Regions from separate parts of the Labrenzia sp. VG12 genome, predicted to be linked through region 2. Evidence: predicted binding sites of a transcription regulator. Region 2 holds the regulator's gene; each other region holds the start of a gene.
What was found. Region 2 encodes PhoB, which activates phosphate uptake and scavenging genes when phosphate is short. Its sites were predicted from a motif close to TGTCATNNANCTGTCAT; they were not measured.

Region 1 (3,554 bases), 2.3 Mb from region 2:
AAGCCCCTTGCGTCCTGATGCTCATCCAGATCCAGGATCCACCCAGGCAAGGTTTGGCCTGCCGGATCGACTGACGGCTATTTCGCCGGATCCCGCTCAACGACGGAGGCACTGCCCTCAAACAGTTCGGGTTCCGCGTCGGCGGTTTCGGCCGACGCAAAGACACCCGCCTGTTGCAGCTCTTCTTCGGCGATCTCGCCCAGCACCTTCTTGCCCTCGGACACGCGTTCGCGCGCCTCTTCCATGATCTTGTGGGCAAGCGCCTCATCGCGATCCATCAGCTGCTGCAACGCGCCCGCCTCCAGAACCATGAGCTGGCAATCGCTGTTGGCCGTGACGACGGCTGTGCGCGTTGTCTGATTGATCAAGGCAAGCTCACCAAAGAAGTTGCCTTCACCCAGATAAACCGTGTCGTGCTCCAGCTTGATGGCAACCTCGCCATCGGCAATGAAATACATCTTGTCGGCAACGTCGCCCTTGTCCGCGATGATGCCGCCCTTTCGGACGCTTTGTGCCTGCAGCAACTTGGTCACTTCTGCAATTTCCGTGGCTTTCAGGTCTTCGAACAGCGGCACGCGTGCAACCATCGACCAGGTCACAACGAAATCGCGGCTGTGGATCTCGCGCGCAAAGGCCGACGCGATGATGCCGACCGGCAGAGCGATCAGTCCATAGCCCATCATCATCACCACGCTGCCAACCATCTTGCCAAGATTGGTGACCGGGACAACGTCACCATAGCCCACCGTGGTCACCGTCGTGATCGCCCAGTAGATGCCGTGCAGGATGCTGCGGAATTTCTCCGGCTGGTCATCATGTTCGATGAGATACATCAGGGTCGCGGCCAGCAGGATGACGCCTGCGATGATCATCGTGGACCCCATGAGCGCCTTGCGTTCCGCGACGACAGCGGAAATCAGCGACCGCAAGGCCGGAGAGTAGCGGGCCAGCTTGAGAAACCGGAGAAGGCGCAGCAGCACTACGACGGTGACCGCCTGGTTCGGCAGGAACAAGACGAAAAGCAACGGCAACGCACCGATCAGGTCGATCACCGCATCGGGCTGAACCGCATAGCGGTACCTCGACCAGAACGGACCATAGCGGCGCAGCGGTGGGTGCAGATCCGCAACGTAAAGCCTCAAGATATACTCGACCAGAAATATGAACCCGCTGCCGAGCTGCACGAAGCGCAGATGCGGACCGAATGTGTCCCTGACCTGCGGCACCGTTTCCAGAACTGCAAGCCCGATATTCAGAAGGATCAGAACAACGAGAAACTGCCGCAGGGACCGGGCTGCCAGCCTTCGCTTGCCCGTGTCCTCAAGCACTTCATAAAGCGCCCGCTTGAAGTTCTGCTGTTCCACCAGCACCTCGTCTCGTAGAAAGGTCAGCCTCATCAATAGCGGAATTTCGAGCGGCAACAAAGCCTTGGACGGCGCGTCCTCACAGCTTGCGCGCAATTCCGTGACATCGGAACGCGACATAGTGATTGGGCAAGATTGCCGCAGGTCCCCATCTGTCTTTGTGTAAGCGAAACCAAAAGGAGATGACGATGACCATTGAAACCAACAAGGCGCGGGCTGGTGAAACCACTCAGCATCATGTGGTGCTGAAAATGCTGATTGCCTCAACCTTCCTGACGGCCCTGGCCCTTGCACTGGCAGCAGCCCTCAGCTGATCAAATCCGCATCCGACTGAAAAGAGCGTGCCAGATGGCACGCTTTTTCAGTTTTTGTCCCCGGTAATGCCCTCAATCAACGCTCATGATGGTACCGACCGTCTTGGCCCCGTCTCCATTCAGCCACAGTCTCACGGGAAGACTTGCAGCCGTTTTCCAACTGAGTCTTCCGGCTGTCGTCAATGTTTCGAAAAAGTCTCGCCGCCGCCGCCCTTCTGGGGCTGGCGCTTTATGTCACCAATGCATCCTGGCTTGCTTCTCCGCCCACGGGTGGCGATCTGACGATCATTTCCCATCGTGGCGTCCATCAAACCTATGATCGCACAGACCTTGGCCGCGACACCTGCACCGCCGACCGGATCTTTAACCCCGAACACGCCTTTCTGGAAAACACGCTCGCCTCCATGGAGGCCGCCTTTGCTGCCGGGGCGGACATTGTCGAACTCGACATTCATCCAACCACCGACGGTCATTTTGCCGTTTTTCACGACTGGACACTGGACTGCCGGACCGATGGTTCGGGTGTCACGCGTGAGCATAGCCTTTCCGCCCTGAAGGCGCTCGACATCGGATACGGCTATACGGCCGACAACGGCCAGACCTATCCTTTCAGAGGCACCGGACTTGGCAAGCTGCCCTCCCTCAGCGACGTTCTGGAGGGATTTTCAAAAGGCAAGTTCCTGATCAACTTCAAGAGCCGGGATCCTGCAGAAGCGGACCGGCTCGAAGCCCTATTAAAGACCCATCCGGATTGGGAAACCCGTGTCTGGGGCGTTTACGGCGGTGAAGCACCAACCGCAAATATGATCCGCCACCGGCCGGGCCTGCGCGGTTTTACGAAAAAGGACACCAAGGACTGCCTGCAGCGCTATATCGCCCTTGGCTGGTCGGGCTTTGTCCCGGGAGCCTGCCGCGGCAAAACAATCCTGGTGCCATCCAATTATGCGCCGTATCTCTGGGGTTGGCCGAACCGCTTCCTGGCGCGGATGCGCGCGCATGACACCGAGGTGATCTATACCGGTCCGCCCAAGGGCACAGGCGGGATCGACACGCAGGAACAGATGCAATCGGTACCGGACGGGTTTCAGGGATATGTCTGGACCAACCGGATTGAATTCATCGGCCCGGCGCTGAGCCAGCATAACTGACATGAAAACGGGCGGCCCGAAGGGACCGCCCGCTTCATCATACAAGATTGGCTGAAGATCTTCAGAGACCTGCCAGATGGCTTTCGATCGCGGCAATGGCGCCGTCGGCCTTTGAACCGTCCGGACCACCGGCCTGCGCCATGTCCGGCCGGCCGCCGCCACCGCGGCCGCCCAGGGCTTCGGACCCGATGCGCACCAGATCAACCGCACTGACTTTCTCGGTCAGATCCTTGGTGACAGCGGTCACAATCGCCGCCTTGCCGTCTTCAGCAACGCTGATCAGCACCACCACGCCGGTGCCGAGCTGGGCCTTGGCGTCATCGGCCATGCCTTTCAGGTCCTTCGGATTGATGCCGTCCACCGTTCGGGCCATGAGCTTGAACGAACCGGCGTCCTTCACCGGTGCGCCCTCGCCCGAGCCGCCACCCATGGCAAGTTTCTTCTTCGCATCGGCCAGCTCTTTTTCCAGCTTGCGGCGTTCCTCCACAAGCTGTGCCACCCGGGCCGGCACATCCTCTGCACCGGTTTTCAGGATCGCGGCCACTTCGCGCATGCGCTTGTCCTGACCATCCAGGTAGGCCCGGGCTTCAGCGCCCGTCAGGGCCTCGATGCGGCGAACGCCGGCGGCAACGGCACCTTCGGACACCAGGGTTACAAGACCGATGTCACCGGTGCGTTTCACATGCGTGCCGCCGCAAAGTTCGAGCGAATACGGCTTGCCTTCCTTG
Region 2 (3,554 bases):
TTCGGCTAAGCGCTTTTCGAATTCTGAAGGGGACACAGGATGTCTGAACATACAGTCTCGGCTTATGACGAGGAACTGACGGCTATGGCCGGCAAGATCGCCGAAATGGGCGGTCTGGCAGAAAAAGCCTTCGCCGACGCGGTCCATGCTCTGGTTTCGCAGGACCTGGATCTGGCCAAGACCACGATCGCGAACGATGTGCGCCTGGACGCGTTGCATCAGGAAGTCGAGATCAAGCTGATAGAGATCATCGCGCGCCGTCAGCCCATGGGGCAGGATCTGCGGGAAGTCACGGCTGCAACCCGTATTGCCAACGACTTGGAACGTGTCGGCGATCTGGCCAAAAACGTGGCCAAGCGCGTGATCGCCATCGACAGTGATCTGCAGTCCAAGAAACTCGCCATCGGTGTGGAACACATGACCGAACTGGCGCTGTCTCAGCTGAAGCAGGTTCTGGACGCCTATACCCGCAAGGACGCGGAAACGGCGCGCAAGGTCCAGGAAGCCGATGCTGAAGTGGATGCGATCTATACCTCGCTGTTCCGCGAGTTGCTGACCTACATGATGGAAGACCCGCGGGTCATCACCCAGTGCGTCCATCTGCTGTTCTGCGCCAAGAACATCGAGCGTATCGGTGACCACGCGACCAACATCGCGGAAAACGTCTACTACATGGTGACCGGCGATCGTCTGCCGGAAGAACGCGCCAAGGTGGACGAGACGGGCGCGGCCTAGTTTCGACACCTGTCGCGGTAGCGGTCCGACCGGCGCAACAACCTTCACCCTGCGCCGGTTGCTGAAATTGGAGCGAATGCATGCCGAAGGTGCTCATCGTCGAAGACGAAGAACCCCTCAGCCTTCTGTTGAGATACAATCTGGAAGCCGAAGGATATGCGGTTGAATCGTGTGTCCGTGGGGACGAGGCCGAAATCCGCCTGCGGGAAAGCCTGCCCGACCTGCTTCTGCTCGACTGGATGCTGCCGGGCCTGTCCGGTATTGAACTCTGCCGCCGTCTGCGCGCGCGAGAAGATACCGAGCGTCTGCCTGTCATCATGCTGACAGCCCGCGGCGAAGAGGCTGAGCGCATCCGGGGCCTGTCGACCGGCGCCGACGACTATGTGGTAAAGCCTTTTTCCGTTCCGGAACTGATGGCACGCGTGCGCGCCATCCTGCGCAGGGCTAGCCCGGAAGTGGTGTCGACCATGCTGCGGTCCGGCGACATCGAGCTCGACCGGGAAACGCACCGGGTTCGTCGCAACACCAAGGAAATCCATCTTGGTCCGACCGAATTCCGCCTTCTGGAATTCCTGATGACGTCGCCCGGCCGCGTTTTCTCGCGCGAGCAGTTGCTCGACGGTGTCTGGGGCCATGATGTCTACGTGGACGAACGCACCGTGGACGTTCATGTCGGCCGGCTCCGCAAGGCGCTCAACCGGGGCAAGGCCAAGGACCCGATCCGCACTGTGCGCGGTGCCGGTTACGCCTTCAATGACCAGTTCTCGGCCAGCGCCTGAGCGCTGACCGTGGAGCAAGACATCTAAAAGCCCGCCCTTGGCGGGCTTTTGTATTTGATATTCCTAGTTCATCGTCATTCCGGATGCAGCGAAGCGGAAATCCAGGACCGGCGAGCTTTCGGTTTCTCTCAAATTTGGTCAGGGGCGAACGCTGGGCTTTCAGGATCCCGGCAGACGCGTTGCGTGGCTGAAGTGAGGTAAGGAAGGCCATGACAGGGACCCCAGCCTCAGCTCCGTCATTGCCGGACCTGATCCGGCAAGCCACGCCGTGACGGTCCGGTTGCGCAGGGCCATACGTTCGCCAAAGGCACTGGCATGGACGCCATGGACTGGCCGTGGCACGACGATGGCGGAAACGGCAGCTTCCTGCCGCCAAAAACCGCAAAAAGAAAAAGCCCGCCGATTGGCGGGCTTTCAACAAGGGCAGCCCTTTGAGGTGCTGCCGTTATCCGGCCTTGGCGACCACCTTGCGGTCACGCCGACGGTCGGCGACCGGCTGGTAAGCGATCTTGCAGTGGTAGGTGCAATAGGGGACACCGGCTTCGGACTGGCGGCCGCAGAAATAGAAGTCGTCGGTCGCCGGATCGCCGATCGGCCATTTGCAGGTCCGCTCGGTAAGCGTCAGGATCGTTGCCCGCTGGGAGATCGGCACCACATCGGCGATCGGTTCGATTTCCGGCTTGGCTTCGACAACCGGAGCCGGCGTGATATCGGCTTTCAGGGCCGTCGCACCAATGCTCTGTGGTTGCTGCGTTGGCTTCTTGGGAGCAGCGCTGCTGGGAGCGGCCGTCCGCGGCCGGCGCGGCTTGGCGCTGGAGGAAGAGGATTTCGCGCGACCGGACAGGCCAAGGCGATGCACTTTGCCGATCACGGCGTTTCGGGTCACACCACCCAGTTCGCCAGCGATCTGACTTGCACTCAAGCCTTCGCTCCAAAGCTTCTTGAGAAGCTCGACCCGTTCGTTTGTCCAACTCATTGCCGCACCCTTTTATTTGACCGCCTTGCGGCCATTAACCCCGTGTTAAGCATGCGCGTGCATGCCTAAGTATGGCATATCTAGTGCCTCTAAGTGATTTGCCGCACGAGATCTCGTGTTCGATGTCCCAGAGGTTACAATAACGTTAATTTATCAGGCAACCGTTTGACCCAAACCAGTTGGGGATGAAGGGACTTTTCCCCAAATAAGCGATGCCCTTGAGACTTTTACGAAATCTGTCCTCGGCGACCCTGGAGCGGCATTTCCATTGACAGTCCATGGTGGGGGCGGTGTATAAGACTTCCGCTGCGTGCCGCCTCATCGGGCGGCACGTTGCGTTTTGGCCCGAACGCATCTGACAAGGTGCCGGTCCCGCGTCAAGGTGACGTTGGGGCCATTTGGGCGTTCTTGAGGAGATAAAAGAGGTTATGTCCGCGACTGCACTATTCGGAAATTACGCAAGATCGAACCTGTCTTTCGATCATGGGGAAGGTGTCTGGCTTGTCACGAAAGACGGCCGACGATTCCTCGATTGCGGTTCCGGCATCGCGGTCAATTCTCTCGGCCACAGCCATCCGCATCTGGTGCAAGCCCTCCAGGACCAGGCCGCCAAGCTCTGGCACATTTCCAACCTGCACCAGATCCCGGAAGGGGAACGGCTGGCGCAGCGTCTGTGCGAGGCGACATTTGCCGAAAAGGCCCTGTTCGTGAACTCGGGCGCCGAGGCCATGGAAGCGGCGATCAAATGCGCGCGTCGTTACCAGTATGACAAGGGCCAGCCTGAACGCTTTCACATCATCACCTTCGAGGGGGCCTTTCACGGCCGGACCATTGCAACGATTGCTGCCGGTGGTCAGGCGAAATACCTGGAAGGGTTCGGCCCCAAGGCGCCCGGTTTCGACCAGGTGCCCGCCAACGACCTGGAAGCCCTGAAGGCGGCCATCGGCCCGCAAACGGCTGCGATCTGTCTTGAGCCGATCCAGGGTGAGGGTGGCATTCGCGAAATCCCGACCGATTTCCTGCGCGCGGTGCGCAAGCTGTGCGACGACAATGACCTGTTGCTG
Region 3 (3,554 bases), 630 kb from region 2:
ATCATTGCGGGCACCGGGCTGGAGCCGAGAACAAAGATCAGGAATAGCGCGATGATAAGTTCGGGAAAGGCGCGCATGATGTCCATCATGCGGCGCACCACCGGAATGAGCGGGCCCCAGCTGTCCACATTGCGGGTTGAGGCCATCGCCAGGACAACGGCCATGGCGCCGCCGATCAGTGTGGCAACGGCAGCAATGTTGAGCGTTTCCAGCATTGCGGGAACAAAATGCAGGATCAGGCCGAAAAAGGCCGGTCCGGCTTCCCAGGCTTCAACAACGATCTCGCCCGGATAATCAAAGAATTTTGTCAGGCCCTGCAAGAAGCCGCCGGAATTCATCTCGTTCGATTTAGAGTACCCGGACATAAGTACGGCGACGACCAGCAGCAGCCCGATCAGGGAGTAAAGCTGGCGTCGTTTGCGCAGTGTCAGGATTTCCTGTTCGAGTGCGGCAACGGCCATTTCAGAATCCTTCGAGGAAGTCATAGAAAACGCGGGCCGGAAACCGGCCCGCGTTCGGGTTCAGACGAACCGCTTAGTTCTTGTTCTTGGCCTTACGGGCTTCGACGATGTTCACGTAAGCTTCGTGGGTGATCGGCATGAAACCCTTGGTCTCACCGGCTGCGATGTTGTAGGCGCAATCCGGATCGATGGAGTTCAGGGAAGCGATCAGGCCGGTCATCTTGATCTTGACGTCTTCCGGCAGCTTCTTGGACAGAACGATCGGGCCTTCCGGGATCACCGGGGACTGCCAGATCTGGCGCAGTTCGGTCATGTCGACCAGACCGGCATCAGAAGCCTTGCGCAGGGCACCGGAGTTGTAGCCGTCTTCCCACTCACCAAGGCCGTCGGCCCAGGTGACGCCGGCATCGATGTCGCCGTTGGAAACAGCAACGATGGTCTGCTCGTGACCACCGGTGAAGACCACGTCACCGAAATATTCGCCGGCGGTCATGGAGTAGCCTTCCTGCGGGATGGCGATGGACGGGATCAGGTAACCGGACGTGGAGTTCGGGTCACCAAAGCCGAAGACCTTGCCCTTCATGTCTTCCAGGGAGTTGATCTCGCTGTCGTTGCGGGCAAAACCGATGGAGTAATAGCCGTAGCCACCGTCAACGTTGACCTTGACCAGAACCGGGTCAACAGCTTCCGGATCGGTCAGGTAGACTTTCGCGTAGCTGGAAGCGCCGAGCCAGGCCAGGTCGAGGTTGCCGCCGAGCAGGCCTTCGATCACGCCGTTGTAGTCGGCCGGTGCGAACAACTTGACCGGAACGCCGAGAAGATCAGCGGTTTTCTGCTCGAGGCACTCATAGGCACGCAGACGGTCGGAAGCGTTTTCGCCGCCCAGGATGCCGATGCGGAATTCGGTGATTTCAGAAGCACCTGCAACAGAGGCGTTCAGAGCGATCATGCTGACTGCGGCCAGCGCAGCAACTTTAGCAACGATTTTCATGTGGGACACTCCCCGAGAGTTCTCAAACTTGATGACGTCATAAGGTATGCAGCCGGATCAGACCGCTGCTGCCGCCGGGGTCATCGCACCAGCGGATTCTTGTGCGCCGGACTTGCCGGCATCGATGGCAGTTGAGGTTGCTGCCTCGTTGAAGCTTTCATCGGCGCCGTAGATCTCACGTGCCACATTCGTGGTAAGTTCTTCGGGCTTGCCGTCAAAAACGATGAAACCGTCCCGCATGCCGATCACGCGGTCGCAATAGCTGCGGGCGGTGTCGAGTGTGTGCAGGTTGCAAAGCACGATCTTGTTGTCGCGCTCATGAATTTCGCGCAGCGCATCCATGACGATCTTAGCGTTCATCGGATCGAGCGAGGCGATCGGCTCATCGGCCAGGAACATATGCGGGTCCTGCATCAGGGCCCGTGCAATGGCGACGCGCTGTTGCTGACCGCCGGACAGTTCTTCTGCCCTCTTGGTCGCTTCCTGCGCAATGCCGAGGCGGTCAAGCGCGGCAAGCGCCGTGTTCACATCATCTGCACTGAAAACGTTGAAGAGGCTTTTCAAGGTGCCGTGGCCATTCAGCCGTCCGAGCATCACATTGGTGCAGACATCGAGGCGCGGGACCAGATTAAATTGCTGGAACACCATGGCGCAGTCGCGCTGCCAGCGGCGCATCATGCCACCGCGCAGGCCGAGAATGTCGCGGCCCTCAAACAGGATCTGACCGGAGGTCGCCGGCGTCAGCCGGTTGATCATGCGCAGCAAGGTGGATTTGCCGGCGCCGGAGCGGCCAATAATGCCGACCATCTGTGGCTGGTCGATATTAAAACTTACTTTGTTGACCGCGGTCCGAGACCCGAAGGTCTTGGTGACTTCCTGAAACTGAATCACGCGCCAGCCCTGTCCGTGTTTGTTCGTATTGCTGGGCGACAAGAGCCATTGAACCGTTACATTTGGATGACAGTCCCTTGACTGAAACGTCAAAAATTTATGACAGATCAATGACATGCCGCTGCGTTAAACGGATTCCGGACCGTGACACGGCTGGATTTCCGCAACGCGCTCAGGGCTTTCGGACCATCGTGACCATCTCTTCGGCCATCAAAGTTTTTCAAGAATGATTTGCCGCCAATCTAAATATTCACATGTCCGGGCCGTCCAATGGCGGCTGTTCACAAGTTGAAAAAACTGAAAACAGTCACAGGACCGTCATTAAACTGTCATTGATCTTGCCTGCCGACCGTCTACAAACCGGTCCCGCCTCTCACATCAAACATCGGAAACACCATGTCAGCGCCGCACCAGAAGCCCAGCCTCACCGAAGCCCCGAATGTTCATCCCGATGCCAGTGTGATGAATTGCGAGCTTGGGATCTGGACGGAAGTCGGCGCCCACACGCATATGCGGGAAAGCCAGATGGGCGACTATTCCTACATCGTCCAGGACGGCGATGTTGTCTGGTCGACCATCGGCAAATTCTGTTCGATTGCGCGCCGTGTGCGGCTCAATCCGGGCAATCACGCCACCTGGCGCGCCTCCCAGCACCATTTTACCTATCGCGCTGCCGCCTATGGACTCGGTGAGGATGACGGTGACTTCTTCCAATGGCGCAAGGACGACTGGGTCACCCTCGGCCACGATGTCTGGATTGGCCACAATGTGACGGTGCTGGCCGGTGTCACGATCGGCACGGGCGCCATTGTTGCGGCCGGTGCGGTCGTTTCCAAGGATGTTGCTCCCTATACGGTGGTCGGCGGTGTCGCCGCGAAGGAAATCAAGCGACGCTTCACGGCCGAGCAGGAACAGGGCCTGATGGATGTTGCCTGGTGGGACTGGAACCACGACCAGCTGAAGGAACGGCTTCCGGATTTCCGTAGTTTGTCCATCGATGCCTTTATCGAGAAGTATCGCTGACCCGGATCGGGCATGCGCCTCGGAGTGAGCTGATTTCGCCGCCGATTCGCGTTAGACTTGGCGTATGCCCACTGTAACTGCCGTTCTCCAGACCAGTCTCGGCCCATCTCTTCGGCGATGGCGGGCGCTGAACCGCGTCAAGCAAGAGGTGCTGGCGCATGAGCTCGGCGTCTCCCAGGCGCGGATCT
Region 4 (3,554 bases), 1.1 Mb from region 2:
AGAGGAATGCCAATGCAAAAAGGCTGTTTTTCAATGCCATGTCGGATTTTCCTGATTCAACTTGTTAGTTATCGGCTCTGGCCGGAGCTGTGGACACCATGCGCTTGAGTGTGTCGTCGCGCGCGATCAGGTGGTGTTTGAAGGCCGCCGCGATATGCACGAAGATCAGTGCGATCAGCAGATAGGCGCCATAGGCGTGGAGCAGTTTGAAGAAGCTCTCCGCTTCCGCCTGCGTACCCAGGACTTCCGGGACCGGCAGGTGCGGCACCGGCAGTACGTTGAAAACAATTGTCGGAATGCCCCATGGCGACGCGGAGGCCATCAGCCAGCCGGTGAGCGGCATCGCGAACAGCAGGGCGTAAAGGCCGATATGACCAAGATGGGCACCCAGCCTTTCCAGCGGATGCATGCCATCCGGCAATCTGGGCGACGGGTTGGCAAGGCGCCAGGTTAGCCGCAGCGCAGCGAGCGCGAGCACGACAAACCCGATGGATTTGTGCAGCTGGTAGAGCGTGAACAGCTCGGGATCGTCGCTCGGCAGGCTGGTCATATAGAGCCCGAAGGCGAGCATGCCGGCAATCATCAGGGCCATCACCCAGTGAAACAGGATCGCGACCCTGCCATATCCGGTTTTGGTGTTGCGCAGCATCGCCGGCTCCTCAGGTTGCCGGAGGCCGCTCGGCCCCCGGCGTCTTTCGATCAGTTGGTGGCGTCGGCCTTCAGCGTTTCAGCATGGAAGGTGACGGTCACCTCATCCCCCACATAGGGAACAAACATGTCCATGCCAAAGTCGGACCGCTTGATGACGGTGGAAACGGCAAATCCGGCAGCTTCCTTCTTGGCCATCGGGTGTTCGCCAAGCGCGGTAACCGTGACGTTCAGGGTTGTCGGCTTGGTGACGCCCTTGATGGTCAGGTCGCCAGTGACCTCGAGCTGGTTTTCACCAACCTGTTCGACCTTGGTGCTGGCAAAGGTCGCTTTCGGGAATTTGTCGGCGTCGAAGAAGTCCGCGCTTAGGAGGTGCTTGTCACGATCCGCCCAGAACGTATCGAGGCTGGTGATGTCGATGGTGAATTCGATGGAGGAGTTGGCGGGGCTGTCCTTGTCGATCAGGAGTGTGCCATCCCAGTTGCCGAAACGACCGTCTGTCGTGGAATAGCCGAGATGATTATAGGTGAACGACAGGTTGGCGTGAGACTTGTCAAAGTCGAAAGCGACTGGTTCGGCAGAAGCTGCGCCGGCAAAAAGGGACAGAGCCAGTGCGGGAGCTGCAAGACGGATCATGTTCAAACCTCGTAAGAATGGTGTCAGGAGCGTTCGCCCATGAACGCTGCATTGCGGAAGATAGGCATGAAATCGGCGCATGCAATTTGACTGACTGTTCTGAAATTTCGAACAATCACAGCCCGATTTCTGACACTGTTTTGGTGAAGGCCTGATAAGAAATTCCGAGTCGATTGTTACTGCTCGCTATCCGAAAACCGCGGACCTTTCAGAATCAGCATCGCCTGCAAGTGCCCATGTGGTGTCTTTGGTGGCGCAATCAAGAGTTGCTTAGCTCGGTAAGTGCATGATAACTCGAAAGAAGTTCCAGTGTCATCATTCCATCAAGAAATTCAGGCACCTCTTGGCTCATCTTTCCTGACGTATAGCTGAAATCGGAACCCGAAAGCCTTCAGATCACCGGTCTGGAGCACCAGGAGAATCGACGTGAAACAAGCGATGGTTGTTTGTCACCGAGGCGCGTCTCTGTGGGCTCCTGAAAACACGCTGGCGTCCCTGGAGAAAGCCATCGAGATGGGCGCGGAGGCTGTTGAGCTTGACGTGCGACCGTCCCGGGATGGCATTCTGTACGTCATGCATGACGCCACAGTGGATCGAACCACCAATGGCTCAGGCCGGATTTCGGACCTGACATCGGCTGAAATTGATGCGCTCGACGCCGGTATCTGGTTCGGCCCGGACTTCGCCGGCGAGCAGGTGCCCCGGTTGGACCGGTTCCTGGATGCCTGCAAGGGCCGGATTGCCACTTATGTGGAAATCAAGGACGGCGACCCCGGAGAAGTTCGTGACATGCTGGCGGTGCGCGGCATGCTCAGCGAGGCCTGGACCTTTTCCTTTGACCAGGCCATTCGCGCGGAGGCTCGTGCCAAGGTCCCCGACCTGCGCCGCATGGTTCTCTTCATTCACGTTGGATCGGTTGACCGCGCCGTGGCACAGGAGGCGCAGATCATTGAGTTTCACGAAGACAATCTGGACCCTGATCTGGTCGCGGCGGCAAAAAGGGCGGGCCTGATCACCCAGATGTTTTACGCCGGTAGTGATCGGGCAGTCTTTGAAAGGGCCGTACGCTGCGGGGTCGAGCAGATGAATATCGATCAGATTGAGGTGTTTCGGTCGGTGGAAAATGACCTGCTCACCCCCGTGTAGTGCACCACCTGTTTCTGCATTTGGCATGTCCGTTCCTGAGCAAGCCGGCCGATGAGAGAGGCAGCGGCCTGTTGCCGGCAGTATTTGTCGATATGGTAAACGGTCAGGAAAGCTTTACTCTGGGTGGCAGAAAGAGATAGGGGTGCAGCATTTCCATCGAAGGTAGCAGAAACGGGAAGATATGTTGCCAGAAATGGTGACCAGGAACCTTCCCCTTTCATTACAATTTTAGCGGATTGAAAATCGGCAATATTTCCAAGTTTTCTTCAAATCCTGTTAAGTGCCCTTACGTAGCCTCTGGTTTCGAATAAATTTAGGCGTTTGGGGGCACTTGTGTCGAAAAACACTCTGCTGGAACGTTGGTCTGAATGCCGGTGCAGAACCGTTGCAGCCGTCGATCTCACTGGTTTCGACCGCGCGTTCCGGCTAACGGCGATGTCCGTATTCTTCTGCCTGCTGTTGTTCGGCGCGGTCACGGGCGCTTTGGCGCAGGAAAATCAGGCAACCGAAAACAACTGGCATTGGAAGGTGGATCGCGTCACCGGCCGTGTTTTGGTGGAGACGAGGACCGGAGAGTCATTTACTGCGGAAAAAGGCATGATCGTGCGCCGCGGCTGGAAGGTCAGGACCGGCCAGGGCCGGGTTGCCATTCGGCGCGGCGACCAGAAATTTGTCGTGTCCAGGGGCGCTGTTGTAACGCTCCAGCCTGGTGGGTTCTTCATCAAGCGAATGGTGGTCTATCAAGACAGGGGCCAGCTCGACGTAAACGTAACACGCAGATGGTTTCGCCATTTCAAGGTCGAAACCCCCTTCCTGGCAGCTGTCGTCAAAGGGACAGATTTCCGAGTGCGGGTGACCCAGAACACGGCGACGGTCAATGTTGGGCAAGGCGTCGTCGGAGTGCATGATTTTGCATCTGGAGACCGTGCCGACATCGGTGTCGGGCAGTCTGCATTCACCAATCCCGCGCGCCGTGTTGGCCTTTCTGTCAGAGGACGTACGCGGCCAGTGGTGCGTCCGGGGCCGAAACGCGCGCCTGCATTTGCAACCCGTATTGTCAGAAACGTGCCGGCAACGGCGGCAGAAGCGCGAGCCCTGAACGCAAACAACGCTTCAAGCAACAG

Region 1: CHH27_RS09650 (glycerophosphodiester phosphodiesterase family protein) is a predicted target of PhoB. The motif match lies at 1,842-1,858, and genes of this name have one in related genera.
Region 3: phnC (phosphonate ABC transporter ATP-binding protein) is a predicted target of PhoB. The motif match lies at 2,443-2,459, and genes of this name have one in related genera.
Region 4: CHH27_RS04110 (glycerophosphodiester phosphodiesterase family protein) is a predicted target of PhoB. The motif match lies at 1,595-1,611, and genes of this name have one in related genera.

What each region holds. Positions count from the first base shown of each region.
Region 1 is NZ_CP022529.1:2,053,542-2,057,095, forward strand. Features, by position in the region: gene CHH27_RS09640 (cupin) at 1-74, shown strand, start outside; gene CHH27_RS09645 (cyclic nucleotide-gated ion channel) at 78-1,397, opposite strand; gene CHH27_RS28475 (hypothetical protein) at 1,553-1,678, shown strand; gene CHH27_RS09650 (glycerophosphodiester phosphodiesterase family protein) at 1,861-2,826, shown strand; gene alaS (alanine--tRNA ligase) at 2,888-3,554, opposite strand, start outside.
Region 2 is NZ_CP022529.1:5,771,007-5,774,560, forward strand. Features, by position in the region: gene pstB (phosphate ABC transporter ATP-binding protein PstB) at 1-9, shown strand, start outside; gene phoU (phosphate signaling complex protein PhoU) at 40-735, shown strand; gene phoB (phosphate regulon transcriptional regulator PhoB) at 816-1,514, shown strand; gene CHH27_RS26660 (GcrA family cell cycle regulator) at 1,960-2,490, opposite strand; gene CHH27_RS26665 (aspartate aminotransferase family protein) at 2,919-3,554, shown strand, end outside.
Region 3 is NZ_CP022529.1:419,866-423,419, reverse strand. Features, by position in the region: gene phnE (phosphonate ABC transporter, permease protein PhnE) at 1-461, opposite strand, end outside; gene phnD (phosphonate ABC transporter substrate-binding protein) at 535-1,452, opposite strand; gene phnC (phosphonate ABC transporter ATP-binding protein) at 1,510-2,343, opposite strand; gene CHH27_RS01955 (DapH/DapD/GlmU-related protein) at 2,740-3,366, shown strand; gene CHH27_RS01950 (helix-turn-helix domain-containing protein) at 3,431-3,554, shown strand, end outside.
Region 4 is NZ_CP022529.1:886,581-890,134, forward strand. Features, by position in the region: gene CHH27_RS04095 (YceI family protein) at 1-40, opposite strand, end outside; gene CHH27_RS04100 (cytochrome b) at 65-649, opposite strand; gene CHH27_RS04105 (YceI family protein) at 700-1,284, opposite strand; gene CHH27_RS04110 (glycerophosphodiester phosphodiesterase family protein) at 1,711-2,430, shown strand; gene CHH27_RS04115 (FecR domain-containing protein) at 3,028-3,554, shown strand, end outside.